3 regions of the Mesorhizobium sp. IMUNJ 23033 genome follow, and region 3 is predicted to be linked to each of the others. Evidence: predicted binding sites of a transcription regulator. Region 3 holds the regulator's gene; each other region holds the start of a gene.
The links. The regulator PhoB, encoded in region 3, activates phosphate uptake and scavenging genes when phosphate is short. The targets are predictions, from matches to a motif close to TGTCATNNANCTGTCAT.

Region 1 (9,497 bases), on a different contig from region 3:
CTTACGGCCACACGCCAGAGCGGAGCATCTCCGACGGCGACGGCGTGCCGTGCCGGCATTGCCTGAAGAACGTCGCCGCCGGCGATGCCTATCTGATCCTGGCCTACCGGCCGTTTCCGGAACTGCAGCCTTACGCCGAGACCGGGCCGATCTTCCTGCATGCGCAGGAATGCGAGCGTGCCGACGAGGCCGAGGCACTCCCCGATATGCTCGAAAGCAGCGACTATATCGTGCGCGGCTATGGCAGCGGCGGCGTCATCCCGACGACCGCCATCGCGGCACGCGCCGAGGCGCTGTTCGAGCGCCACGACATCGCTTACGTCCACGTCCGCTCGGCGCGCAACAATTGCTACCAGTGCCGGATCGATCGCGGCTGACGGTGCGCAAAAAGATGCCCGCCGATAGTCTGGCGGGCAGTTGGGAAAAATAGTCGCGACAGAAGCTGTGGCCGAAGCCGCCGGCAAGCTTGGTATTCGCCGGCGTCTGGGAGCGGCTCGAGCCGTCAGGGAACGACACCTGTGTAGGCATAGTTTTCGAACGCCGAATGTGAAGTGCTTCACACAGGGCGTATTTGATCATGGCGGGGCGAAAGATGGTGACGACTGTCGCACTCCCGTCGCATAAGAGCGCTAAAAGGTAGTCGTCGATCGATTGCCGACCGCGGATGAACCGGCGGCATATCTCGACATCGAGGAAGCGGGGCTTTGGCTCCGCTTTTTTGTTATTTGAATTCCACGCAAAGAAAAAACCCGCCGGGATGAGCCGGCGGGCGACAGGAGGAATTCTTTGCCCGGGTATCAGGCGGCGAGCACGGCCTTCGGCTCGACCAGTTCGTAGCCGAGCGCTTCGGCGACGGCACGGTTGGTGATCTTGCCCTTGTGGACGTTGAGGCCATTGCGCAGATGGTGGTCGTCGACCAGCGCCTTCAGGCCCTTGTCGGCGAGCTGCAGGCCATAGTGCAGCGTGGCGTTGTTGAGCGCGTGCGCCGAGGTGACCGGCACCGCGCCCGGCATGTTGGCGACGCAGTAATGGATGACGCCGTCGACCTCGTAGGTCGGCTCGGCATGGGTGGTGGCGTGCGAGGTCTCGAAGCAGCCGCCCTGGTCGATGGCGACGTCGACCAGCACCGAACCCTTCTGCATGCCGGAGAGCATTTCACGCGTCACCAGCTTGGGCGCGGCGGCACCCGGGATCAGCACGGCGCCGACGACGATGTCGGCCGAGAAGCATTCTTCTTCCAGCGCCTCGACGGTCGAGTAGCGGGTATGGACGCGGCCGGCGAACAGGTCGTCGAGCTGGCGCAGGCGCGGGATGGAGCGGTCGATGATGGTGACGTCCGCGCCAAGGCCGACCGCCATCCTGGCGGCATGCAGGCCGACGACGCCGCCGCCAAGCACGGTGACCTTGCCGGGCAGAACGCCGGGCACGCCGCCGAGCAGCACGCCGCGGCCGCCATTGGCCTTCTGCAGCGCTGTGGCGCCGGCCTGGATCGACAGGCGGCCGGCGACTTCCGACATCGGCGCCAGCAGCGGCAGGCCGCCGCGGTCGTCGGTCACGGTCTCGTAGGCGATTGCCGTGACGCCGGAGCCGAGCAGGCCCTTGGTCTGCTCCGGATCCGGAGCCAGGTGGAGATAGGTGTAGAGGATCTGGCCGTCGCGCAGCTGGACCCACTCGTTGGGTTGCGGCTCCTTGACCTTGACGATCATGTCCGACTTGGCGAACACGTCGGCCGCCGTCTTGGCGATTGTAGCGCCGGCGGCGCGGTAGGCGTTATCGTCGGCGCCGATACCGGCACCGGCGCCGGTCTCGACCAGCACTTCATGGCCATGCGCGACATATTCGCGGACCGAGCCCGGCGTCAGGCCGACGCGGTACTCGTGGTTCTTGATTTCCTTGGGGCAGCCGACGCGCATTTTCTTCTCCTGATCCGGCCCTTTTGAGGGCGCGTTCCCTGTATGAAGTGAGTGAACCACGAATCGTTGCGCAGGTGTTTGCGAATGCGCTTGCGCTGACCTGCGCGTTTCGATAATCGTTGCGCTAAATATCAGGATCTTCGAAGGAATCCCGAAGAATGCCGCTCGACAGGATTGATATCGCCATTCTGGAGACTTTGCAGAAGGATGGCCGGATACCCAACGCCGCGCTTGCCGAGAAGGTCGGCCTGTCGCAGTCGGCCTGTTCGCGGCGGCTGGACAATCTGGAGAAATCCGGAACCATCCGCGGCTACCACGCGCGGCTCTCCAATGCCGCACTGGGCCACCAGATGACGGCGATCGTGCATATATCGCTGTCGGGGCAATTCGAGAAGACGCTGTCGGATTTCGAAGCCGCGATCAAGCGCTGCCCGAACGTGCTTTCCTGCCACCTGATGTCAGGCGAGTACGACTACATCCTGCGCATCGCAGCCAAGGATCTCGTCGACTATGAGCGCATCCACAAGGAATGGCTGTCGGCCATGCCGCATGTGACGAAGATCAATTCATCCTTCGCCCTGCGCGAGATCGTCGACAGGACGACAGTGGGGCTGAGACCGGAAATGGCTTAGGCTGTATTGATATTCAGGTGATGCCGGCCTGCAAATGCTGGTTTCCTGCGCTTCCGGTGCTCACGTACTTTAAGTACGCTCCGCTCCGGTTCTCGGAAACCACCATTTTCGACTCGGCCTGACCTGAATCTCAACACATCCTAGCTAGCCTTGAAAGCCTCCGTCACCACCCGGTCCATCGGGATGTCATGCGGTTGCGGGTAGATGGTGGCGATGCGCTGCAGTTCGTAGCCGACGCCGATGACCAAAGGCTTGAACGGCATCGCGGCAAGCGTGCGGTCGAAGAAGCCGCCGCCGTAGCCCAGGCGATAGTTTTGGGGATCGATGCCGACGATCGGCGAGATGACGATGTCCGGCAGCACCGGATCGCCTTCGGCCGGGATCGGGATGTTCCAGACACCTTTCTCCAGCCGGTCGCCAGGGACATAGGCGCGAAAGACCAGCGGCTGTCCCTTCTCGATCACGACGGGCAGCGCCGTGCGGCCGCCGCGCTCGTTGATGGACGCCATCCATGGGCGCAAATCCGGCTCGCCGCGAAACGGCCAGTATAGGCTGACCAGACGGCCGGCAATGTCGCCGATCATGGCGTCGAGGCCTTCGGCGATGCGCTGCGACATCGCCATGCGTGTGTCTGCGGAAACCGCCAGCCGGGCCGCGATCAGCCGCTCGCGCTCGGCCTTGCGCCAGCGCCGCACATCGGTCCAGTCGGTGAGAGGAGCGCGGAATTCCGGATCGAGTTCGTGCATGAAGCAGGGCGGCGAGGAATACTGCGCCGGACCTTCGCCGTCACGATCGTTAGCCATGCTTCACTTCACTCCCCGTCATCCAGTCCGGTGAGGCTATACCCGGCATGAGCCGGCCGGCATGTGCATTCACGACATCGAGCGGCGGCTCCCGGGCAGGCTAGGCATTGTTGCAGTGCACAAAAATCCCTATATCCAAGCCGGTGAATTTACGCGCTCATGGGGGTGAATGAGATGAACGAAGCCAGCCATCATGTCGTCGTTGTCGGCGCGGGGTTCGGCGGCCTCGAATTCACCCGCGCGCTGTCAGGTGTGCCGGTGCGCCTCACCATGATCGACAAGCGCAACCACCATCTTTTCCAGCCCTTGCTCTATCAGGTGGCGACCACGGCGCTGGCGACTTCGGAGGTTGCCTGGCCGATCCGCCATCTCTTGCGCAAGCGCAAGGACGTGACGACGCTGCTCGCCAATGTCAGTGGCGTCGACCGCGCCGGCAAGCGCGTGATGCTCGACGACGGCAGCGCGGTCGCCTACGACACGCTGGTACTCGCCACCGGCGCCCGCCACGCCTATTTCGGCCATGACGAATGGGAGCCTTTTGCGCCTGGGCTGAAGACGCTCGAGGACGCAACCACCATTCGGCGGCGCATCCTTCTGGCCTTCGAGCAGGCCGAGCGGGAAACCGATCCGGAGAAGCGCAAGGCGTTTTTGACGCTGGCGATCGTCGGTGGCGGGCCGACCGGCGTGGAACTGGCCGGCACCATTGCCGAGCTCGCGCGCGACACGCTGCGCGGCGAGTTCCGCAACATCGACACGCGCCAGACGCGCGTGGTGCTGATCGAGGCCGGCGACCGCATCCTTGCCAATTTCGCGCCTGAACTTTCCGACTATGCCAGGAAGGCGCTCGAGCGCCTTGGCGTCGAGGTGGAACTTGGCCGCGCGGTGACACGCTGCGACGCCGAGGGCGTCGTCTTCGGCGACACAGTCCTGCCGGCCCGGACAATCCTGTGGGCGGCAGGCGTTGCCGCTTCGCCGGTCGCCGAATGGCTGGGGGCGGCTGCGGACCGGGCGGGCAGGGTGCTCGTCGAGCCCGACCTGACGGTGCCGGGCAGCCCGGAGATCTTCGTCATCGGCGACGCAGCGCATGTGTTGCGGCCGGATGGTAAGCCGGTGCCGGGCGTGGCGCCGGCCGCCAAGCAGGCAGGCTGGCATGTCGCCGCGACGATCAAGGCACGGCTTGCCGGCAACGCGACGCCGCGGCCGTTCCGCTACAAGCATGACGGCGATCTGGCGACGATCGGCAAGCGTGCCGCGGCGATCGATTTCGGCTGGATCAAGCTTACCGGCCGGCCCGCCTGGTGGCTGTGGGGCATCGCCCACATCTATTTCCTGATCGGCTTTCGCAACCGGCTGGCGGTTTCGCTTAGCTGGCTATGGATTTATGCGACCGGCCAGCGCAGTGCGCGGCTGATCACCCAGGGCGACGACGACAAGGGCTGACCTTGCCTGGTGGGAAGGCCGTTTCATCCGCCCGTCACCTTTTGCTGATCGACTGGATTCCAGATGGACATAGGCGGATTTCGGGGCGAAGCTTTCGCTTCGGGGGTAGGGCTTGTCGCACTGTCGAAACAGGAAAAAACAATGTCCCAACTGCTTCACCCTGTCTCCCGCCGTTCGCTGTTGGCGGGCGCCGCCGCAACCGGGGCGCTGATCATGCTGCACCCGTTCTCAGCCCGCGCTCAGGCCAACCAGGCGCATCTCAGGATCATGGAGACGACCGACATCCATGTGAACGTGCTGCCCTATGATTACTACGCCGACAAAGCAAACGACACGATGGGCCTGTCACGCACGGCTTCTCTGATCGATGCCGTGCGCAAGGAAGCGGTCAACTCGATGCTGATCGACAATGGCGACCTGCTGCAGGGCAACCCGATGGGCGACTACATCGCCTATGAGAAGGGCATGCAGGACGGCGACCTGCATCCGATCATGAAAGGCATGAACCTGCTCGGTTACGAATGCTCGACGCTCGGCAACCACGAGTTCAACTACGGCCTGTCGTTCCTGGACAAAGTGCTGGCCGGCGCCAATTTCCCGTTCGTCTGCGCCAACCTGATCCGCGGCACCCAGCTCGCCACCAATCCGCGCGACGACAAGCTCTACCTCAAGCCGTACGTGATCCTCGACAGGAAGATCAAGGATGGCTCCGGCGCCGAACAGCCGATCAAGATCGGCATCATCGGCTTCGTGCCGCCGCAGATCATGGTCTGGGATCTGAAAAACCTCGAAGGCAACGTCAAGACGCGCGATATCGTCGACGCGGCCAGGGCCTGGGTGCCTGAAATCAAGGAGCAGGGCGCCGACATCGTGATTGCGCTTTCGCATTCCGGCATCGATGTCAAGCAAGGCGACATGATGGAAAACGCTTCCTTCTTCGTCGCCGGCGTCGAAGGTATCGACGCCGTGTTCACCGGCCACCAGCATCTCGTCTTCCCCGGCAAGAAGGACTTTCAATCGCTCGAGGCCGTCGACACCGAAAAGGGCACGCTGCAGGGCAAGCCTGCCGTGATGGGCGGGTTCTGGGGTTCGCATATGGGCCTGATCGATCTTTTGCTGGAGCGCGACGGCTCGAAATGGCGGGTCGTTTCGGCGACGTCGGAGGCGCGGCCGATCTACGAGCGGGTCGACAACAAGAACAAGGCGACAGTCAGCGACGACAAGCGCATCATCGCGGCGCTGGAGCAGGATCATGAGGCGACGCTCGCCTATGTGCGCCGTCCGGTCGGCAAGACGTCGGCGCCGCTCTATTCCTATTTCGCTTTAGTCGCCGACGATCCGTCGGTGCAGATCGTCAACCAGGCGCAGAGCTGGTATCTCAAGGACATATTGAAGAGCACGCAGTGGAAGGACGTGCCGTTGCTGTCGGCCGCGGCTCCCTTCAAGGCCGGTGGGCGCAGCGGCGCCGACTACTATACCGACGTTCCCGTGGGCGACATCGCCATCAAGAATGTCGCCGACCTCTATCTCTACCCGAACACCGTGCGAGCCGTCGAAATCACCGGCGCGCAAGTCAAGGAATGGCTGGAGATGTCGGCCGGCATCTTCAACCGGATCGAGGCGGGCAAAGCGGACGAGCCGCTGATCAATACCGATTTCCCGTCCTACAATTTCGACGTGATCGACGGCGTCAGCTACAAGATCGACCTGTCACAGCCGCCGAAATACGATGCCAAGGGTGGTCTGGCGAATGCCGGATCGAACCGCATCGTCGATCTGATGTTCGACGGCAAGCCAATTGATCCCGCAGCGAAATTCGTCGTTGCGACCAACAATTACCGCGCCGGCGGCGGTGGCAATTTCCCCGGCATCAATGCCTCGAAGATCATCTATGAGGCGCCGGACACCAACCGCGACGTGATCGTGCGCTACATCATCAGCGAAGGCACGATAAACCCATCCGCCGACGACAACTGGTCGTTCGCGCCGCTGACTGGAACCAGCGTCGTGTTCGAGACCGGACCCAAGGCGAAGGATTTTATCGCTGAAGTGAAGTCGCTGAAGATCGAGCCCGCAGCCGAGGGCGAGGCAGGTTTTGCCAAATACCGCATCGCACTTTGAAGCAGCGCTCAGCCGGCGGCCAGTCTAGGGCGAGCCGGTCGCGGGAGCGGTGACCGGTCCAGGGAACGCGGGCTCGATGGAAGCGCCCAGCGGATCGTTGGGAACGGTCAAGGCCGTCATCCCTTTTGGGTGATGGATCGCCGGGATGGACGATGTCGGCGTGTTGTTGATGAGGTCGCTGATTCCAGGTGTGAGGGTCGCGGTCGTGTTCGCACCCAACGGGTCGTTGGTGACTGTGGGGATGGATGATTTCGCCTGAGCTGCGGTTGCCGATATCACGGCAAGCAACAGCCCGGCGGCGGTCTGGGTTCGGTTCAAGGAAGCCTCCTGTTGCCAAGGATGCTCCGCGCTCGTTTGACATGATGCAGTGCCGAGCGGCGGACAGCAGGAAACGCCCGGCGTCCGATCGCGGTTTCATCACCTTCGCATGAGCAATCCGTGCTCATGCGACCACCGCCCTCCTAGAGCGGTTCACCGTTTCACGGAAACGCAGAACCGCTCTATCCTATTGTTTTAACGCAGTTCCGGACGGAAAACCGCTAACGCACTTTTCCTGGAATTGCTCTAGCCGCATCAGGCTTTGTAGACCACCTGGCGGACGTCGATGTAGCTGGCGCGGAAGCCGGCTTCGCAATAGTGCAGGTAGAATTCCCAGAGCTTCTTGAAGCGGTCGTCGAAACCGAGCGGGACGATCTTTTCCCAGGATCCCCAGAAACGCTGGCGCCATTCGGCGAGCGTGCGGGCATAGTCGTCCGGGAAGACGCGCTCGCGCAGATGGGCGAGGCCATGATCTCTCCCCAGCGATTTCAGGATCGACGGCGTCGGCAGCATGCCGCCCGGAAACACATAGCGCTGGATGAAGTCCGGGCGGGCGCGATAGGTGTCGTAGGCATCCTCGTTGATGGTGATGATCTGCAGGCCCGCCGTGCCGCAGGGTCTCAGGCAGGCCTTCATCTTGGCGAAGAACACCGGCCAGTATTTTTCGCCGACCGCCTCGAACATCTCGATCGAGGCAATGCGGTCATAGGTGCCGATCTCGTCGCGATAGTCCTGCAGCTTGATGTCGACCTTGTCGGCAAGCCCGGCCTTGTGGATGCGCGCCCTGGCGAAATCGTGCTGCTCGCGGCTGATGGTCAGGCCGGTGACGCGGCAGCCGATCTCGCGCGCGGCGAATTCGGCAAAGCCGCCCCAGCCGCAGCCTATTTCGAGCACATGGTCCTTTTTGCCGATGCCGGTGTCCTTGGCCAGCGCGCGGTATTTGGCGGCTTGCGCGCTTTCCAAATCGTTGGCGCCGGTCGCGTAAAGCGCCGACGAATAGGTCATGCTCGGGTCCAGCCATTGCTTGTAAAAGGCATTGCCGAGATCGTAATGCGCCGAAATGTTGCGCTTCGAGCCGGTGCGGGTGTTGTCGTTGAACCAGTGACGGATGCGCTGGACGGTGTTGATCAGCCAGCTGGCGCCGCCGGCGACACGTTCGCCGATGGCCGAGTTGACCACGAACAGTTCCAGGAAACTGGTGACGTCAGGGCTTTCCCAATCGCCGTCCATGTAGGATTCGGCGACGCCGATCGTGCCGCCGGAAAAGGCGCGGCCGGGCAGGCGCCAGTTCTTCAGCACCAGTTCGGCGTCGGGGCCGGGCGCCTTGCCGCCGACGAGCACAGCGCGGCCGTCCGGCATCCTGACCTTGAGCGAGCCGCGCGGCAGGTTCATGGCGGCCGACAGGACCATGCGTGCCTTGGCCGGCAGCCCCTTGACGATCTCGGCGAAGTTAAGCTCGTCGAGCTTTACCGCCTCGCCGAAAGCCATGCCGCTCAGGCCACCGCTCTTGTGTTCGCTGCAGGTCATGTCACGCCCCTGAACTTCCGCAGAGCTGGCGCAATATGCCGGCTCCCACCCTCTTGCGGTTCCTTCGCCAGGCTCGAACTCCGCTCCCCGATCTCGGCAGCTGGCCGATTCGGCAGCGGGCGGGCTCGAATGAAAACGCGCCCCTCAAGGGTTTTCGCGCTTCCCTGTGAATTCCCACGACAATCTTCCACGTCATCAACGGGAACTTCAAGAGGCAAGCGGCAAGCACCGCAGTGCCAGGCAACCGAATCCGGCGTTGCGAAAATCCGCTGGAGAGTGTCCGTGGCGATCGGAATCGCTATGGTTGCGCCTACCCATATGCGTTAGTTTTAGCCATGCGCTATGTAATCGTGATCATCACCTTCACCTTCTTCCTAATCTGGGACGGCCTCTACAATCAAGGCGCCTACCTCGACTATACGGTCAGGGAGATGTCGCGCATCGTGCGCTACGTCACCGGCGCGGCCTAATTCCGCCCGCATTCCAAAGGATCTGGCGCGACATCGTTGCCGGTTGACGCGACGGCTGCGCTCGCACAAAACACCCGCGCATACCGATCAGGAGGTTTTGTTGATCCGGCATATCGTTTTCTTCAGCGCCCGGCGCAAAGAGGATGTGGAAGCCGTGCGCGACGGATTGATGGCGCTGGGCAAGATCCCGCATTCCAGCCTCTTCGAAGTGACCCTCAACACCAAGGTCGATCCGCTGTCGGATGCGATCGACGTGGTCGTCTATGCCGAATT
Region 2 (9,497 bases), on a different contig from region 3:
CGCCCTCGATCAGGAGCAGCAGTCCGTCGCCGAGCGTGTCGGCGTCGGCGGCGCCCATGGCCCTCGCCATGGCGCGCAGGCGGCGGCGTAGTTCCTGCTTGTTGGCCTCGCTCACCACGCGGGCCGGGTGGCCGTGCTCGGGATATTCGATCGCCGCATTGGTCATACCGCAGCCGCGATAGTCGGGTCTTTGCGTGCGCTTGCCGACGCGGGTGAGGAAAGCGTTGATCTGCGCGCGCGGGTCGCCGGGATGGGCGGCCACCGCCTCGTCGAAGCGCTCCCAGAACTCAAGGTCGTATTGTCGCAGGTAGGATGCGGCCAATTCGTCCTTGGACGGAAAGCTGCGGTAGAGACTTGGCTTGGTGACGCCGGCGCGCTTGACGATCTCGTCGACGCCGATCGCCCTGATGCCTTGCCGGTAGAAGAGGTCGCGGGCCACGTCGAGGATCTTCTCGCCGGCTCTCGGCAGGACCGACGCGTGAGGGTCCTTGATGGACGGTTCAATTTTATTGTCCGATGGCATGCAAAAGACTCGCTTGACAATGTTACTGACCGGTACGTATGGGTATTGCCATCCAATTGCAACGTACCGGTCAGTAACATGATAGCTCAATCCCATCCGTTTGGCCAGCGCTACGCTTTCGTCGTGGTCGGCGTCATCTTCCTCTGCCTGCTGATCGCGGCCGGGCTGCGCTCGGCGCCCTCGGTCATGATGCTGCCGCTGGAAGAGAGTTTTGGCTGGCGGCGCGATGTCGTTTCGCTGGCAGCGGCCATTGGCATCTTCCTCTACGGCCTGACCGGGCCGTTTGCCGCGGCTCTGATGGAGCGCATCGGCCTGCGCCGCACGCTGCTCGCCGCGCTGCTGATCATGTCGGGCTCGACGGCGCTCAGCCTGCTGATGACCAAGCCGTGGCATCTGCTGATCACCTGGGGCGTGTTTTCCGGCATCGGGTCGGGTGCGGTCGCCACTGTGCTCGGCGCCACCATCGTCAATCGCTGGTTCAAGACCAATCGCGGCCTGGTGATGGGGCTGATGTCGGCCTCCAGCGCCACCGGCCTGCTGGTATTCCTGCCGCTGCTGGCTGCGCTCGCCCAGTCGGGCGGTTGGAAGCCGGTCGCCATCGCCATCGCGATCGCCACCGCCGCTCTGGTGCCGCTGGTCTGGCTGCTGGTGCCGGAGCGTCCGGCCTCGATCGGCATGGTGCGCTTTGGCGCGGAGGCCGACGACGTGCCGCCGACATCGCCGGCATCGCAGGGCAATTTCCTCGCGCATACGCTGGGCACGCTGCGGCGTGCCGCCGGCACGCGTGTGTTCTGGTATTTGTTCGCCACCTTCTTCGTCTGCGGCTTCACCACCAACGGGCTGGTCGGCACGCATCTGATCGCTTTCTGCGGCGACATGGGCATCGGCGAGGTGCAGGCCGCCGGCCTGCTGTCGATGATGGGTATCTTCGACCTGATCGGCACGACGCTGTCGGGCTGGCTCACCGACCGCTTCGATCCACGCAAGCTGCTCGGCGTCTACTATGCCATCCGCGGCCTGTCGCTGATCTACCTGCCCTATTCCGGCTTCTCGGCGACCAGCCTGATCATCTTCGCCGTGCTCTATGGCCTGGACTGGATCGCCACCGTGCCGCCGACGCTCAGGCTCGCCAACGAGGCGTTCGGCGACCGCAGCGGCCCGATCGTGTTCGGTTGGATCGTCGCCGGGCACCAGGTCGGTGCAGCCAGCGCCGCCTTCTTCGGCGGCACCATGCGCGAACTGCAAGGCAATTACGAACTCGCCTTCATGATCGCTGGCATGACCGCGATTGCCGCGGCCTGTCTTTCGCTGCTGATCAACACCAGCAGGCCGGCCTTCGATCCGGAGCCGCAGGCGGCCTAAGGCGGCTGGGCTAGGCTCTCCCTTCTCCCACAGGAGGAGAAGGGAAGAGGCCTGTTCACTGTTACGAAACCTTCATGGTTCCGAGATGCGCCTGAAACATTGAGGCTGGACCTTGGTGGCACCGTTCGCAGCCATCCAGGAGACAGCCATGAACACAATTTCCCGCCGCGCTTTCGTCACTTCCGCCAGCGCCCTTGGCCTGGTCGGCGCCTCGGGCCTCGCGATGCCCTATTATTCGCGCGCCAATCAGCGGCCGGGCTTCACCCATGGCGTCCAGTCGGGCGACGTCGACGCCGCCAGCGGCATGGTTTGGACGCGCACCGACCGTCCGTCGCGTGTCATGTTCGAAGTCTCGACGACGGAGAATTTCGCCAATGCGACGCGGCTGGCGCCGCTCGATACCTCGCCGGCCAGCGACTACACGGTGAAGCGGCTGCTCACCGAGCTTGCTTCCGACCAGGACATTTTCTACCGCATGATCGCCGCCGATCTCGCCGACATCAACGCCGTCTCCGAACCGATCGTCGGGCGCTTCCGCACGGCACCGGCCTCCAAGCGCGACATCAAGTTCGCCTGGTCGGGCGATACCGCCGGCCAAGGCTGGGGCATCGACGAGACCGGCATGAAGACCTACGCCACGATCGGCAAGCACACGCCCGACTTCTTCCTGCATTCCGGCGATACCATCTATGCCGACGGCGCGATGAAGGACGAGGTCGACCTGCCCGGCGGCGGCAAGTGGAAGAACGTCGTGCTCATCGACGGCAAGCGCAAGGTGGCCGAGACGCTCGACGAATACCGGGACCAGTGGAAGTACAACATGATGGACAGACATGTGCTCGGCCTCAGCGCCATCTGCCCGACCTTCTACCAGTGGGATGACCATGAGGTGCTGAACAACTGGTCGGATTCGAAGGATTTGAGCGCCGACAACCGCTATTCGGAAAAGTCCATCCATGTGCTGGCGGCCCGCGCTGCGCGCGCCTTCCATGAGATGACGACGATCCGCTACGAGCCGTCCGAGCCCGGCCGCGTCTATCGCAAGATCGCCTACGGACCGCTGCTCGACGTGTTCTTCCTCGACATGCGTTCCTATCGCGGCCCCAACGGCCCGGACATGCAGGACACGATGACGCCGCAGTCGCGCATGCTTGGCGAACAGCAGACGAAATGGCTGAAGCGCGAGTTGGCCAACTCCAACGCGACCTGGAAGATCATCGCCGCCGACATGCCGCTCGGCCTCGTCGTCTGGGACGACGGCACCAAGAAGGCCGGCGCCGAAGCGGTCAGCAATGGCGACAATGGTGCGCCAAAGGGTCGCGAGCTCGAGATCGCCGACCTGCTGCGCTACATCAAGAATGCCAGCATCAGCAACACGGTGTGGCTGACCGCCGACGTGCACTACACGGCGGCGCATTACTACAACCCGGACAAGGCACAATTCCAGGATTTCAACCCGTTCTGGGAATTCGTCTCCGGCCCGATCCACGCCGGCACGTTCGGCCCCAATGGTTTTGACATGACCTTCGGGCCGGAGCTGAAATTCATCAAGGCGCCGACCGCCGAACAGGGCCAGAACCTGCCGCCGTCGGCCGGCCTGCAGTTCTTCGGCCTCGTCGACATCAACGGCGCCAGCGAACAGATGACGGTGCGGCTGATGGATCGTGACGACAACGAGCTCTACAAGGTGACGCTCGATCCGGTGCGGTCGGCGTAAGCGACCGGCCGCAGGCGGCGGTCGTCAATCCGGATAGCAGGCGACGGGAATCTTCGGCCAGACCGCACTGTCGCAGCCGGCGGCCTTCTGCTGTTGCTTGAAGGCGGCGCTGACCGGGCCGGTCACCATGGGATCGACGCCATCGGGAGCGTCGGCGTAGAGCTGTTCGGCCGTCTGCGTGTCGGACGGCAAGGCAGGATTTCCCTTGAGCGTCGCGGCGGACTGCGCACCACCTGCCGCAAGTACGACGGCGAGCGCCGCCCAAGCGAGAATCGGCCGGAATTTGCTGACTTGATCGGTCATGACGTTCGAACTGCCCGGACCCCGAAAGGTTCCGCCTTGGTTAACAGAATCATTTCACACGCGGATGTTTAAGATTTGATGAGTATTTGGTGACGAGCCTCCTCTTTCGCAAATGCGAAAAACCCTGTATGAGCCGCGCAACCGAAAGAGGCTGCGCCTTTGGGCCTGCTGCCTGCAACGCTCCCGAGACCGTAAAATGAAAATTCGTAATATCGCGATCATCGCGCACGTCGACCATGGAAAAACCACCCTCGTCGACCAGCTTCTGAGGCAGTCCGGCTCCTTCCGCGACAACCAGCGCGTCGCCGAGCGCGCCATGGATTCCAACGACCTCGAAAAGGAACGCGGCATCACCATCCTGGCCAAGGCGACCTCGGTCGACTGGAAGGACACCCGCATCAACATCGTCGACACCCCCGGCCACGCCGACTTCGGCGGCGAGGTCGAGCGCATCCTGTCGATGGTGGATTCGGCCATCGTGCTGGTCGACGCCGCCGAAGGGCCGATGCCGCAGACCAAGTTCGTCGTCGGCAAGGCGCTCAAAGTCGGGCTGAAGCCGATCGTCGTCATCAACAAGATCGACCGGCCGGATGCCCGCCATGTCGAGGTGGTCAACGAGGTGTTCGACCTGTTTGCCGCACTCGACGCCACCGACGAGCAGCTCGACTTCCCCATTCTGTACGGTTCAGGCCGCGACGGCTGGGTCTCGGAAAACCCCGAGGGCCCGAAGGACCAGGGCCTGGCGCCGCTGTTCGACCTCGTCATCAAGCATGTGCCGGCGCCGACCGTGCATCCCGGCCCGTTCCGCATGATCGGCACCATCCTGGAAGCCAATCCCTTCCTCGGTCGCATCATCACCGGCCGCATCGAATCCGGCACGTTGAAATCCAACCAGCCGGTCAAGGTGCTGCACCATGACGGCACGCTGGTCGAAACTGGCCGTATCTCCAAGATCCTCGCATTCCGAGGCCTCGAGCGCCAACCGATCGAGGAAGCGCAGGCGGGTGACATCGTCGCCATTGCGGGCCTGTCGAAGGGCACTGTCGCCGACACGTTCTGCGACCCGGCGGTGACCGAGCCGCTGCATGCGCAGCCGATCGATCCGCCGACGGTGACGATGTCGTTCCTCGTCAACGATTCACCGCTGGCCGGCACCGAAGGCGACAAGGTGACCAGTCGCGTCATCCGCGACCGCCTGCTGCGCGAAGCCGAAGGCAATGTCGCGCTGAAGATCGAGGAATCGCCCGACAAGGATTCGTTCTTCGTTTCCGGGCGCGGCGAATTGCAGTTGGCCGTGCTGATCGAGACGATGCGCCGCGAAGGTTTTGAGATCGCCGTGTCGCGGCCGCGCGTCGTCATGCAGAACGGCGACAATGGCGAATTGCTGGAGCCGGTCGAGGAAGTCGTCATCGACGTCGATGAGGAGCATGCCGGCATCGTCGTGCAGAAGATGTCGGAGCGCAAAGCCGAGATGGTCGAACTGCGCCCGTCCGGCGGTAACCGCCAGCGCATTGTCTTCCACGCGCCGACACGCGGACTGATCGGCTACCAGTCGGAGCTGCTGACCGATACGCGCGGCACCGCCGTGATGAACCGGCTGTTCCACGCCTATCAGCCCTACAAGGGCGAATTGCCGGGCCGCACCAACGGTGTGCTGATCTCCAACGAACAGGGCGAGGCGGTGGCCTACGCCATGTGGAACCTGGAAGACCGCGGCCCGATGGTCATCGATCCGGGCGTCAAGGTCTATCAGGGCATGATCATCGGCATCCACAGCCGCGACAATGACCTCGAAGTGAACGTGCTGAAGGGCAAGAAGCTGACCAATATCCGTGCCGCCGGCAAGGACGAGGCTGTCAAGCTGACGCCGCCGATCCGCATGACGCTGGAGCGTGCGCTGGCCTGGATCCAGGACGACGAGTTGGTCGAGGTGACGCCGAAGACCATCCGGCTGCGCAAGCTCTATCTCGACCCGAACGAGCGCAAGCGTTTCGAGAAGTCGGCCAAGGTGGTCGGCGCGGCGTAAGTTTTTCGTCGAAGCATTTTCAGGGAGGGAGCACGCGCGTGCTCCCTCCCTTTGTTTTGTCTGCCGTTACCCCAGCGTTGAACCGTTTGCGGTGACGTAGACCGCGTACAGCGATGTCGTCGCGGTGATGAAGAGCCGGTTTCGGCGGGCACCGCCGAAGGTCAGGTTGGAGACGGCTTCGGGGATGTGGACCTTGCCGATCAGCGTTCCGTCCGGATCGTAGCAATGGACGCCGTCGCCTGCGCTGCACCAGAGGCGCCCCTTGGTGTCGACGCGGAACCCGTCGAACAACCCGTTCGTGCATTGGGCAAAAACCTCGCCGCCGCTCAGCCTGCCGTCATCGCCGACCCTGAAGCGGCGGATGTGGCGCGGCCCGTCCGGCAGATGCGAGGCGCCGGTGTCGGCGACATAGAGAAGCGTTTCGTCGGGTGAAAAGGCGAGGCCGTTCGGCTTGGCGAAATCATCGGCGACACGCATCACCTCACCGCTCGCGGGGCCGGCCCGGTAGACGTGGCAGCCGCCGATTTCCTCCTCGCCATACTCGCCCTCATAGTCGTGCATGATGCCGTAGGACGGATCGGTGAACCAGATTGCGCCGTCGCTCGCCACCACGACATCGTTGGGCGAATTGAAGCGCCTGCCTTCGAAGCGGTCGGCGATCACCGTCACCGACCCGTCGAATTCGGTGCGCGTCACCCGCCGCATCAGGTGCTCGCAGGTGACGAGCCGCCCTTGCCGGTCGACCGTGTTGCCGTTCGAGTTGTTGGCGGGCTGGCGAAACACCGAGACGGCGCCTGTGGTCTCGTCCCAGCGCATCATGCGGTTGTTGGGAATGTCGGACCAGACCAGATAGCGGCCCGGCGCGAACCACGCCGGCCCTTCGTGCCAGCGTCCACCCGTCCACAGCCGCTCGACCCGTGCATGGCCGACGAAGCAGCTGGCAAAGCGCGGATCCAGCACCTCGAATCCCGTACCCTCGATTTCTCCGAACATTCCGATTGCCTCTCTGCCGCGTTTCACTTTCCCGGCGCCGCGCGCTTTGCTAATTCGGGATCGAACTTCGCGGCGTGGTTGTTGTCAGATCGATGTGATATCGATAACATACCTAACACAATCCGATTTCCAAGGGGGATGCATGAACGACGCCGGACGCCCGATGCAGCCGCCGTCCAGTGGCCCGGCATCCGTCTGGACCGGGTCGACGCCGGCGGCTTGCGAGGAACACTGATGGGCAGGGCAGCATCGCCGAGACCGGGGGAGAACCAGACGCCGACGATGGCCGACGTGGCCGAGCGGGCCGGTGTGTCCGCAATGACGGTCTCGCGGGCGCTGAAGGAAGGCAGCCGTGTCTCCAAGGCGACGCGTGAAAAGATCATGGCCGCCGTCAACGAGCTCGGTTACGTGCTCGACCAGTCGGCCGGCAGCCTGTCGTCGCGCAAGACCGGCTTCGTCGCGGCGATCGTTCCCTCGATCAACAATTCGAACTTCGCCGACACGGCGCGCGGAATCACCGACGAGTTGGAGAGCACCGGGCTGCAGCTGCTGCTCGGTTACACCGACTACACCGTCGAGAAGGAAGAGAGGCTGATCGAGGCGATGCTGCGGCGACGGCCGGAAGGCATCATCCTGACCGGCGGCGCCCATACCGACCGCGCCCGCCGGCTGCTGGAGAGCGCCGGCATCCCGGTGGTCGAAACCTGGGAATTGCCGGCCAAGCCCATCGACCAGGTGGTCGGGTTCTCCAACGAAGAAGCGATGGGGCTGCTGGTCAAGACGCTGGCCAGAAAAGGCTACCGCAAGTTCGGCTATATCGGCGGCACGACGTCGCGCGATACGCGCGGCAGCCAGCGGCGCGAGGGTTTTGTCAGGGCCATCGAGGAGCTCGGCCTGCCGCCGGGCCGGCTGGTTTCCTTCGGTGTGCCGCCCATCTCCATCGAGCAGGGCGGCCAGGCCGTCGTCTCCATGCTCGAGCGCTGGCCCGACACCGAGGCGGTGCTGTGCGTATCGGATCTTTCGGCCTTCGGCGCGCTGATGGAATGCAAGCGCCGGGGCATGCGGGTGCCGCAGGACATCGCCATTGCCGGCTTCGGCGACTATGAGGTTGCCGCCTTCTGCCATCCCGGCATCACCACCGTGAATGTCGATTGCTACGGCATCGGCCGCGAAGCGGCGCGCCGGCTGATCCAGCTTATCCGCGGCGGCGAGAAGCAGCGCGGGCAGGAAATCGTCCTGACCAGTTATCGCATCGTCGAGCGCGAGAGCACCTGATTTCGCTATCATGCTCTAGCTAAATGCGATCTGGACTTTCATCGATTTGTTGCGGTCGCCGGCGATTTCGAACGCCGCGACCGCCTCGTCCATCGGATAGATGCCGGTCAGCAGCGGCTTGACGTCCACGCGACGGCGATTGATCAGGTCGACGGCAAGGGCGAACTCGTCGTGGAAGCGGAAGCTGCCGCGCATCTCGATTTCCTTGGCGACGATCTGATTCTGCGGCAGCGACACATCGCCGCCAAGGCCGAGCTGCATGAGCACGCCGCGCGGCTTCAGGACATCGAGCCCCGCCCACACCGCGCGCTCGTTGCCGGAGGCCTCGAACATTACGTCGAAACTGCCCTTGTCGGCATTGTAGGCGGCGAGCTTGTCGCCGTCGGTGGCGACATTGATGGTGCGGTCGGCGCCGATCTCACTAGCCTTGGCCAGCACGCCGTCCATGACATCGGTGGCGACGATCTCGCGCGCGCCATGGGCGCGTGCGGCGAGGATGCACAGCGCGCCGATCGGGCCGCAGCCGGTGACCAGGACCCGTTTGCCAAGCAGCGAGCCGGCGCGGTTCACGGCATGCAGCGTGACCGCGAAGGGCTCGGCGAAAGCAGCCTCGTTGATGGAGACATGGTCGGCGATCTTGTGGCATTGCCATGCTTCTGCGACGAGGCGCTGGCGGAAGGCGCCCTGGATATGCGGCATCGGCATGGCGCTGCCGTAGAAACGCATGTTGAGGCATTGGTTCTGCATGCCCTGCAGGCAGTAGCGGCAGGCATTGCAGGGTCGGCTGGGCGAGATGGCGACGCGGTCGCCGACGGCGAGGCTCGAGACGCCGGCGCCAAGCGCCTTCACCGTGCCGGCGACCTCGTGGCCGAGGATCATCGGCTCGCGAAGGCGAACCACGCCGAAGCCGCCATGGTTGTAATAATGTAGGTCCGAGCCGCATATGCCGCCGGCCTCGACAGCGATCTCGACCTGTCCGGCGCCAAGCATGCCCGGCTCGGTCTCTTCGATCCGCAGGTCCTTTGCCGCGTGGATGACGATCGACTTCATGGCCACGATCCTTTCTCAAACCACCGGCGTCAGCAAGGACTGGCCGCTGAAATGGGCGGCAAGATTGTCGCGCACGAGCTGGCCCATGGCCTTGCGGGTCTCCACCGTGCCGCTGGCGTGGTGCGGTTGTAGCACGACATTGGCAAGCCGCAGGAAGCGCTCGTCGATGGTCGGCTCGTTCCAGAACACGTCGAGTCCGGCGCCCTTGATGGCGCCGGTTTCCAGGGCGGCGAGCAAAGCGGTCTCGT
Region 3 (9,497 bases):
GCGCAGGGCTGGCCAGCCGTCACGGACCGAGATCGCCGCGACCACTGGCCTCAGCCATTCGACCATTTCGGCGATCTCCTCCGACCTGATCCAGGAAGGCATCCTGACCGAGAGCAAGCCCAGCGAAGCGGCTTCGCTGAAGCGCGGCCGGCCACAGGTCGGCCTCGGCCTCAATCCGGAAGCCACCGCGGTGATGACCGTGGTGCTGTCGCTCAACTTCCTCTCCGTCGCCGTCATCGATTATGCCGGGCAGGTCATTGCCGAAGAGCAACGCCGCCTGGACACGCTGACCATGCCGCGCGACGAGCTGATCGGCGAATGCACGGCGATAGTCCGGCGCCGGTTCGAGGATCCCGATCTCGATGTCCGCAGCGTCGCCCGCATCGCGATGGGCATCCAGGGCATCACCGACACCCATGCCCGCGCCATGCTGTGGTCGCCGATCACGTCGCTGACCGACATCCCCTTTGCCGACATTCTGGAAGGCGAGTTCGGCATTCCCGCTACCATGGAAAACGACTGCAACATGATGGCGGTGGCGCTGCAATGGCGCGATCCCGAACGCTACCGCGACGATTTCATCGCCATCCTGCTCTCGCACGGCATTGGCATGGGGCTGGTGCTGAAGGGCGAACTGTTCACCGGCACTCATTCGTCCGGCGGCGAGTTCGGCCACATGATCCACCGGCCGGGCGGCGCGCTCTGCCGCTGCGGACGGCGCGGCTGCGTCGAAGCCTATGCCGGCAACTATGCCATCTGGCGCAACGCCAGGATGATGAGTGAGGATGCCGAACCGACCGATGTCGGCGACGCCGACATGCGCGCGCTCGCCGCCCGGGCGCGCGAGAGCGACGGGCCGGAGCGCGAAGCCTACCGCAAGGCGGGCGAGGCGCTCGGCTTCGGCCTTGGCAGCCTGTTCGCGCTGATCGATCCCGCACCCGTCGCCATGGTCGGCGTCAGCGCCGCCGCTTTCGATCTGATCGAACCGGCGCTGCGCGAGGCGATTGCCCAGACCGCCGGCGGCCAGCACTCGAAATCGATCTCCTTCGACACCGAGCCGAATGAGTTGCCGCTGATCCGCGAGGGCTGCGCCATGCGCGCGCTTGGCTTCGTCGACCAGGAGATTTTCGCGCCGGGCGTCCAGCAGCGAACGGGTTCGGCAGGAAAGAACGTGGCTTGATCGCGACTTGAGATGTGTTGAGGCCAGGCCGCGCCGTTCGCAGGCCTGAATATCAGCACATACCTAATCTTCCCGGATCGCGTATCCTGCCCCGCGGATGGTGCGGATGACGTCGGGCATGCGGCCATTGTTGACCGCCTTGCGCAGCCGGCCGACATGCACGTCGACCGTTCGCTCGTCGATATAGATCGTCTCGCCCCAGACATTGTCGAGCAGCTGGCTGCGCGAGAACACCCGGCCCGGATGCCGCATCATGAATTCGAGCAGCCGGAACTCGGTCGGCCCGAGCCTGATCTCGCTCTTCTTGCGGTAGACCCGGTGCGACTCGCGGTCGAGCACGATGTCGCCGACCTTGAGCATGCTGGACAGCACTTCCGGCTTGGCGCGACGCAGCAGCGCCTTGACCCTGGCCATGAATTCCGGCGTCGAGAACGGCTTGACCAGATAGTCGTCGGCGCCGGTGGAGAGGCCGCGCACGCGGTCGCTCTCTTCGCCACGCGCCGTAAGCATGATGATCGGCAGCCGCTCGGTCTCGGGCCGCATCCTGAGGCGCCGGCAAAGCTCGATTCCGGAAACCGCCGGCACCATCCAGTCGAGCACCAGCAGGTCGGGAACGTTTTCCTGCAGGCGGATCTCGGCTTCGTCGCCGCGCGTCACCACCTCGACCTGGTAGCCTTCGGATTCCAGATTGTAGCGGAGCAGCACCCCCAGCGGCTCCTCGTCCTCCACCACCATGATGCGTGGCGCTATCATCAGTCGGTTACCCCTGTCATGCAGCCGGCGCGGACATCGCTGTCTCGTCTTGCTTGGGACGATTGGCTGGCAATTGCGAGCCTGTCAGCACATAGTAGGCGTTCTCGGCGATGTTGGTGACATGGTCGCCAATGCGCTCCAGATTCTTGGCGCAGAACAAGAGATGCGTGCAGGCCGTGATGTTGCGCGGATCTTCCATCATGTAGGTCAGCAGCTCACGGAACACCGAGGTGTATTTGACGTCGATGCGCTCGTCGTCGTTCCGAAGCTTGGCGAGTGCCGCGGCGTCTGCGGCGGCGTATTCCTCGATCACCCCTTGCACCTGGACCAGCACCAACTGCGCCATCACATCGATGGAGTGCGACAGGTCGCGCGGCGTGACGCTGAGGCCGACGGTGCCAACGCGCTTGGCGATGTTCTTGGCAAGGTCGCCGATGCGCTCGAGATCGCCGGCCATGCGGATAGAACCGACCACCGCGCGCAAATCGTTGGCCATCGGCTGGCGCTTGGCGATCAGCGTGATGGCGCGGTCGTCCAGCTCGCGCTGGCGCGCATCCATGATGGCGTCGTCGGAGACCACCCTCTGTGCCAGTGCATTGTCGGAATTCAGAAGGGCCTTGGTCGCCCCGCCGACCATCGCGCCGGCCAGTTCGCCCATGTCGGAGATCAGCTTGCTGATCTGCCCGAGATCCTCGTCGAAAGAGGCGACGGTATGATGTTCACCCATGATCCTGTCCTCGTGCCTGAAAGTTGCCGCCGGACCACTCAGCCGAACCGGCCGGTGATGTAGTCCTGCGTGCGCTTGTCGTCGGGGTTGGTGAACATCTTGTCGGTGGCGCCCTCCTCGACCAGATAGCCGAGGTGGAACATGGCCGTGCGCTGCGACACACGCGCCGCCTGCTGCATCGAGTGCGTGACGATGACGATCGTGTAGTTTTGACGCAGCTCGTCGATCAGCTCCTCGACGCGGGCTGTGGCGATCGGGTCGAGCGCCGAGCAGGGCTCGTCCATCAGGATCACTTCCGGCGACACGGCGATGGCGCGCGCGATGCACAGGCGCTGCTGCTGGCCGCCGGAAAGGCCGGTGCCGGGCTCTTGCAGACGGTCCTTCACCTCGTTCCAGATCGCCGCCTTCTTCAGGCTCGATTCGACGATCTGGTCCATGTCGGCCTTGCGCTTGGCCAGCCCGTGGATGCGCGGACCGTAGGCGACGTTCTCGTAGATCGACTTCGGGAACGGATTGGGCTTCTGGAACACCATGCCGACGCGGGCTCTCAGTTCGACGACGTCGATGTTCTTGTCGTAGATGTCCTCTTCGTCCAGCGTGATCTTGCCGGTCACCCGCGCCGAGTCGATGGTGTCGTTCATGCGGTTGAGGCAGCGCAGGAAGGTCGACTTGCCGCAGCCCGAAGGGCCGATCAGCGCCGTCACCTGGTTGAGGCGGACGTCGAGATTGACGTCGAACAGCGCCTGCTTGTCACCATAGAACACGCCGACCTTGTCGCCGCGCATCTTGATCACTTCGTTCGACTTGGCGTTCATCTTGTCGCCCACTGCATTTTCGAGGGACTGTTCGGTCATGATGTTCATACAGATACCTTCTTTTACCAGCGCCGTTCGAAGCGGCGCCGCAGCACGATCGCTGTGATGTTCATGGCCATGAGGAAGACGAGCAGGATGATGATGGCGCCCGACATACGCTCGACGAAGGCGCGTTCGGCCTCGTTCGCCCACATGTAGATCTGCACCGGCAGCGCGGTGGCCGGATCGAAAGGCGTCGTCGGATAATCGGCGACGAAGGCCACCATGCCGATCAGCAGCAGCGGCGCGGTTTCACCGAGCGCACGCGCGAGACCGATGATGGTGCCGGTAAGGATGCCGGGGGCGGCAAGCGGCAGGATGTGATGGAACACCATCTGCATCTTGGACGCCCCAAGGCCGAGCGCTGCCGAGCGGATCGACGGCGGCACAGCGGCAAGGGCAGCGCGCGTCGCGATGATGATCGTCGGCAGTGTCATCAGCGTCAGCACCAGTCCGCCGACGAAAGCGGCCGAGCGCGGCATGCCGAGGAAGTTGATGAACACGGCAAGTCCGAGCAGGCCGAAGACGATCGACGGCACCGCCGCCAGATTGTTGATGTTGACTTCGATCAGGTCGGTGAGGCGGTTCTTCTTGGCGAATTCCTCAAGATAGATCGAGGCGGCGACGCCGATCGGCAGCGCCAAAAGCAGCACGATCACCATCATGTAGAACGAGCCGATGATGGCCACGCCCATGCCCGACGTTTCCGGGCGGCTGGAGGCGCCATAGGAGAACAGGCCGGTGTTGAAATGCTCGGCCATCACGCCGTCGGCCTTGAGCTTGTTCATCCAGGCGATCTGCTGGTCCGAGACCTTGCGGCGCGATTCCTCGACACTGAGGTCGATCTGGCCCTTGAAGGCGGAGTCGAGATTGGCGGCGGCGAGGATGTTGACGTCGCGCGTCGTGCCGATGACCGACGGGTCGGCGGCGACGATGTCGCGCAGCTGGACGCGGGCGCCTTCCGACAGGAAGCCCTTGAGCTTCATGACCATCGGCTTGTTGCTGGGATCGATGCCGAGCTTGGCGATCAGCGCGCGTTCGGCGAGCTTGGGATAATTTGCCTTGATCAGCACGCTCGGATCGGTGGCGCGCTTGTTGGACGGATCGATCAGCTTCTCGTCGAAGGTGATCGGCAGCGTCACCGTCGTCTGCCAGAAGGCGGTGTAGCCCTTCGAGACGATGGTGATGAGCATGATGGCGAGGAACGCCAGGCCGACGGAAATCGCCAGCCCGCCATAGATGCGGAAGCGGCGTTCGGCGGCGTAGCGGGCTTTCAGGCCGATATCGCGGCGCGGATGAGCCGCCGCCCGGACCATAGTATCCATGGGAATGTCGGTCATTCGTACTGCTCCCGGTATTTGCGCACGATGTACAGCGCGACGATGTTCATCACCAGCGTCAGCGCGAACAACGTCAGGCCGAGCGCGAAGGCGACCAACGTCTGTGGCGAATTGAACTCGAGATCGCCGGTAAGCTGGTTGACGATCTTGACGGTGATGGTGGTCATCGCTTCGAACGGGTTGACGGTGAGGTTGGCGGCGACGCCGGCCGCCAGCACGACGATCATCGTCTCGCCGATGGCGCGCGAAGCGGTCAGCAGGATGGCGCCGACGATGCCGGGAAGTGCGGCCGGCAGGATCACCCGCTTGATCGTCTCGGAGCGCGTCGCGCCGAGGCCGAGCGAGCCGTCGCGCATGGCGCGCGGCACCGCGGTGATGATGTCGTCGGACAGCGAGGACACGACCGGGATCAGCATGACGCCCATGACCAGGCCGGCAGTGAAGATGCTCTGGCCCTGGATGAAGGGCGAGCCGCCGGTCAGCGCCGCCGAGAGATCGCGCAGGAAAGGCCCGAGCGTGACGACGGCGAAGATGCCGTAGACGATGGTCGGGATGCCGGCGAGCAGTTCAAGCGCCGGCTTGACCACCCCGCGCACCTTGGGCGTTGCGTATTCGGCCATGTAGACAGCCGACATCAGCCCGACCGGCACCGCCACCAGCAGGGCGACGGCGGCGATGTAGAGCGTGCCGGCGAGCAGCGGGATCAGGCCGAACTGGCCCTGGCTGCCGCCGGAACCGGCGGCGGCAAAGCGCGGATCCCATACCGTGCCGAAGAAGAAGCTCATCGGCGACACGCTTTCGAAGAACTGGATCGTCTGGAACAGCATCGACAGCACAATGCCGACTGTGGTCAGGATGGCGATGGTCGAGGCCGCGAGCAGACCCCACAGCATCAGCTTCTCGACATTGTTCCTGGCGCGCGCCCGCGGCGCGATCTGCCTCAGCGCATAGAGGGCGCCGGCAATCGACAGAGCGAGGGTGACGACCGCGCCGAACAGTCCAAGCATGCCCTGGACCTTGTTCGTCTCGACGGCGATCGGGATCATGTAGTCCTGTGTATCCGATGCCAGCGCCACGCCCTTGGCGGCAAGCAGCGGCTGCAACTCGGCAAGGGTGGCGGGCAGCGCGGTGTTCGCATCGAGCTGGCGCAGGCCCTTGGCCAGGCTCTTGACCAGGCTGACATCAAGTGCCTCGCTGGCAACCTTGCTGTCGGCGGTGCGCTCCGGCAGGACGGCGTGAATGTGGCGGTCGAGATAGAAGGAGGAGCCGATGTTCCAGACGGCAAGCAGCAGAAGGGCAGGCAGGACGGCGAGCAGGAAGGCCCACCAGCCGTGGTAATGGGAGCGCGAGTGCGGCTTCACCGTGCCGTTTTCGTGCGCTGCGGCACGCTGCCGGCCGATCAGGAACGCAACCACGCCGATGGCGACGACAATGGCGAGTACGAACAAGGACGACATTGACCACCCCCGGGGAAGCTTTAGTCGCCAGCGCCAATGCGGCAGGCGATAAAACCAGGGCGCGGACTTGGTCCGCGCCCTGGCCTGGAAGATTGATTACATCGACTTCCCGGCGGCGAACGCGTCGCGCTGGGCCTGACGCTCGGCGTCCGGAGCAGCCACGAGGCCGTATTCGGCGAGCGGGCTTTCCGGGCCGACCATCTGGTCGTCGAGGAAGAATTCGACATACTCCTTCAGGCCGGGAACGACGCCGAGATGCGCCTTCTTGACGTAGAAGAACAGCGGGCGCGAAACCGGGTACTTACCGCTGGCGATCGTCTCGGTCGAAGGCACGACGTCTTCCACGGTTGCGACCTTCAGCTTGTCGGCATTGTTCTCGTAGAAGGAGAGACCGAACACGCCGACACCGGTCTTGTTGGAGTCGATGCGGGCGAGGGTCTCGGTATAGTCGCCGTCGATGTCGACAGCCTTGCCGTCCTTGCGGATGGCGATGCAGGTCTTGCCGATTTCCTTTTCGTCGGCAACGCCGGCGGCCTTGAGAGCGTCCTTGTCGCAGCCTGCGTCGAGAAGCTTGGTCTCGAACACTTCGCGGGTGCCGTGCTTCTCACCGGGAATGTAAGCGGCGATATCCCAGTCGGGCAGCTTCGGATTGACCTGGTTCCACTTGGTGTTCGGATTGTCGACCAGCTTGCCGTCGACGACCAACTTGGCGGCGAGCGCCTTGTAGATGTCGGCGGGAACCAGCGCCCAGTCCGGGCCCTTGATGTCGGTGGCGAAGACGATGCCGTCATAGCCGATACGGACTTCCTGGACTTCCTTGACGCCGGCGTCGGCGCAGGACTTCAGTTCGTCCTTCTTGATCGGACGCGAGGAGTTGGCGATGTCGATGGTGTCTTCGCCGACGCCCTTGCAGAATTCCTTGATGCCGGCGCCGCTGCCGCCGGACTCGACAACCGGGGTCTTGAAGTTGGTGAAGGTTTCGCCGAACTGCTCGGCGACGATCTTGGCATAGGGTAGCACGGTCGACGACCCGGCGACCTGGATCTGGTCGCGCGCGGCGGCGAAGCCGGACGACGCGGCGAGCGCAAGCGCTGCGGCCGACGCCGTGAGGAGAAATTTGTTCATGTGGCCTGCTCCTGTTCGGAAGATGGTCTCTCGGCACCCTTGTCCTAGGCGCCCGGTGAGGCCAATAGCTCCCGATTATTACAGTCGCATGACAGTTTCATGTCAGCCCGGTAACGTCTGACGGCCAAGTCGGAAACCGCCGGCTTCCAGCCTTGGCGGCGTATCGCAGGTTTGCCGCGGGAATCAGGGACTTGCGGGATTTTCTAGCCTCGTCTGCCCTCGGCGGCACGAGCCGCGCCGCCGAGAAAAGAAAAGCCGGACGGAAACGCGTTGCCCTTGGCCAGAGCGTGTCATGGCCGAGCCATCGCCGAAAACAGGTCCGTTGGGGTAGATTCGACGCTGTTCTAGTCGGCGGTCGCTGCTCCCGCCCGTAACCGAGGGAGCCAAATTCGATGCACCCATTGTCACGGCTGGTCGCCGGTTTTGGTATGGTGCGATCGCGCCATACCTTTGGGTAACCCGGCGTTTCCGGGGCGCCGCGAGCAAATCGCGTGCGCGGCGACCGCCCATCCAGGGACGGTGCACAGCCGCACGCGGAGATAAGATCTTAGCCGGCGCTGCGCTGAACCTGACTGTCCGCGCCGATCCAGCGCTCAAGCTTTTCGAGCAGCGCCCTTGGGCTGATCGGCTTGGGCAGATAGTCGTCCATGCCGGCCTCCAGGCAGCGCTCGCGGTCGCCCTTGAGCGCATGCGCGGTGACGCCGACGATCGGCACATGCGTGCCCGTCTCTTCCTCGAGCCGGCGAATGGCAGCTGTCGCCTCCAGCCCGTTCATCTCCGGCATCGACACGTCCATCAGGATCATGCGCGGATTGAGCCTGCCGAAGGCGTCGAGCGCCTTGCGGCCATTGCCGACGATTTCGAAGCCGTAGCCGGTCTCGCCGAGGATCTGGGTAAACACCATCTGGTTCACCTCATTGTCCTCCGCGACCAGAATGTCGAGCCCGCGCTCGCCCGTGGCCCGGACGCGCGCCCGAACCGGCGGCGGTTGCAGCTGGGCCCGCACCGAGGCGGTCGAGGACAGCTGTGCCGTCGACGGCGCCTGAGCGCCCCCGCCGCTCGCCAAGGGCAGCACGCGGCTCGCCTCCTCAGTGTGGTGGTGGCGCTGGATGGTGGCCACCAGCGTCTCCAGCAACACCGATGAGCGCGCCGGCTTGATCAGCTGGGCATCGATGCCGAGGTCGCGGTAGCTGGTGTTGGCGAGAGACTGGTCGACGGAGGTCAGCATGATGATCGGCGTATGGGCGAGACCCGCGGTGTTGCGCACGATCCGCGCCATTTCGGCGCCGCTCATGTTGGGCATCTGGTAGTCGAGCACGACGCAGTCGACCGGAACGCCATAGGCGGCGGCCGCGATCAGCACCTTCAGCCCTTCGGCGCCGCTTTCGGCCGCGCAGGAATCGAAGGTCCACGACGCCATCTGCTCGCTCAGGATCGACCTGTTGACGGCATTGTCGTCGACGATCAGCACGCGTGCACCGGTCACGTCCACCGGCATGATGCGTTGCCCGCTTTGCTGCTCCGCCCTGGGCAGCGTCACCGTGAACCAGAAGGTCGAGCCCTTGCCTTCGGCGCTCTCCACGCCGATCTCGCCTTCCATCAGCTCGACCAGCCGCGAGGTGATGGCGAGGCCGAGCCCGGTGCCTTCATGCCGCCTTGTCGACGAGGTGTCGACCTGGTTGAATTTCTCGAAGACGGCTTTCAGCTTCTCCTCGGGAATGCCGATGCCGGTATCGGTGACCGAGATGGTGAGCTTCGTTCCCGCGGGAACCCGGACGCCGGTGACGTCGACCAGCACATGGCCTTCGTCGGTGAACTTCACCGCATTGCCGAGCAGGTTGGTGACGATCTGCCTTACGCGCCCGACATCGCCGATGAACTGGCTTTCGAGACCGGGCTGGACACGCACGATCAGCTCGAGGTCCTTCTCCTTGGCGCGTGTCGACACCAGCGTCGCCACGTCCTCGATGGCCTCGGCAAGGTTGAAGGGCGCCGGGTCGAGCACGAGTTGGCCGGCATCGATCTTGGAGAAATCCAGGATGTCGTTGATGATGGTCAAAA

Region 1: the regulator PhoB is predicted to act here: its motif matches at 4,810-4,826, upstream of ACFX5Q_RS25925 (bifunctional 2',3'-cyclic-nucleotide 2'-phosphodiesterase/3'-nucleotidase).
Region 2: the regulator PhoB is predicted to act here: its motif matches at 1,945-1,961, upstream of ACFX5Q_RS13825 (alkaline phosphatase D family protein).

What each region holds. Positions count from the first base shown of each region.
Region 1 is NZ_JBJACT010000028.1:61,445-70,941, forward strand. Features, by position in the region: gene ACFX5Q_RS25900 (DUF1203 domain-containing protein) at 1-377, shown strand, start outside; gene ald (alanine dehydrogenase) at 798-1,913, opposite strand; gene ACFX5Q_RS25910 (Lrp/AsnC family transcriptional regulator) at 2,072-2,545, shown strand; gene ACFX5Q_RS25915 (5-formyltetrahydrofolate cyclo-ligase) at 2,686-3,348, opposite strand; gene ACFX5Q_RS25920 (NAD(P)/FAD-dependent oxidoreductase) at 3,523-4,788, shown strand; gene ACFX5Q_RS25925 (bifunctional 2',3'-cyclic-nucleotide 2'-phosphodiesterase/3'-nucleotidase) at 4,930-6,909, shown strand; gene ACFX5Q_RS25930 (hypothetical protein) at 6,934-7,227, opposite strand; gene ACFX5Q_RS25935 (class I SAM-dependent methyltransferase) at 7,483-8,754, opposite strand; gene ACFX5Q_RS25940 (hypothetical protein) at 9,090-9,224, shown strand; gene ACFX5Q_RS25945 (Dabb family protein) at 9,325-9,497, shown strand, end outside.
Region 2 is NZ_JBJACT010000010.1:124,722-134,218, forward strand. Features, by position in the region: gene ACFX5Q_RS13815 (TetR/AcrR family transcriptional regulator) at 1-523, opposite strand, end outside; gene ACFX5Q_RS13820 (MFS transporter) at 602-1,885, shown strand; gene ACFX5Q_RS13825 (alkaline phosphatase D family protein) at 2,034-3,602, shown strand; gene ACFX5Q_RS13830 (hypothetical protein) at 3,627-3,905, opposite strand; gene typA (translational GTPase TypA) at 4,102-5,931, shown strand; gene ACFX5Q_RS13840 (SMP-30/gluconolactonase/LRE family protein) at 5,998-6,924, opposite strand; gene ACFX5Q_RS13845 (LacI family DNA-binding transcriptional regulator) at 7,207-8,199, shown strand; gene ACFX5Q_RS13850 (L-idonate 5-dehydrogenase) at 8,215-9,249, opposite strand; gene ACFX5Q_RS13855 (2-hydroxyacid dehydrogenase) at 9,265-9,497, opposite strand, start outside.
Region 3 is NZ_JBJACT010000031.1:94,651-104,147, reverse strand. Features, by position in the region: gene ACFX5Q_RS27875 (ROK family protein) at 1-1,180, shown strand, start outside; gene phoB (phosphate regulon transcriptional regulator PhoB) at 1,244-1,933, opposite strand; gene phoU (phosphate signaling complex protein PhoU) at 1,950-2,660, opposite strand; gene pstB (phosphate ABC transporter ATP-binding protein PstB) at 2,699-3,523, opposite strand; gene pstA (phosphate ABC transporter permease PstA) at 3,538-4,854, opposite strand; gene pstC (phosphate ABC transporter permease subunit PstC) at 4,851-6,311, opposite strand; gene ACFX5Q_RS27845 (PstS family phosphate ABC transporter substrate-binding protein) at 6,408-7,436, opposite strand; gene ACFX5Q_RS27840 (PAS domain-containing protein) at 7,984-9,497, opposite strand, start outside.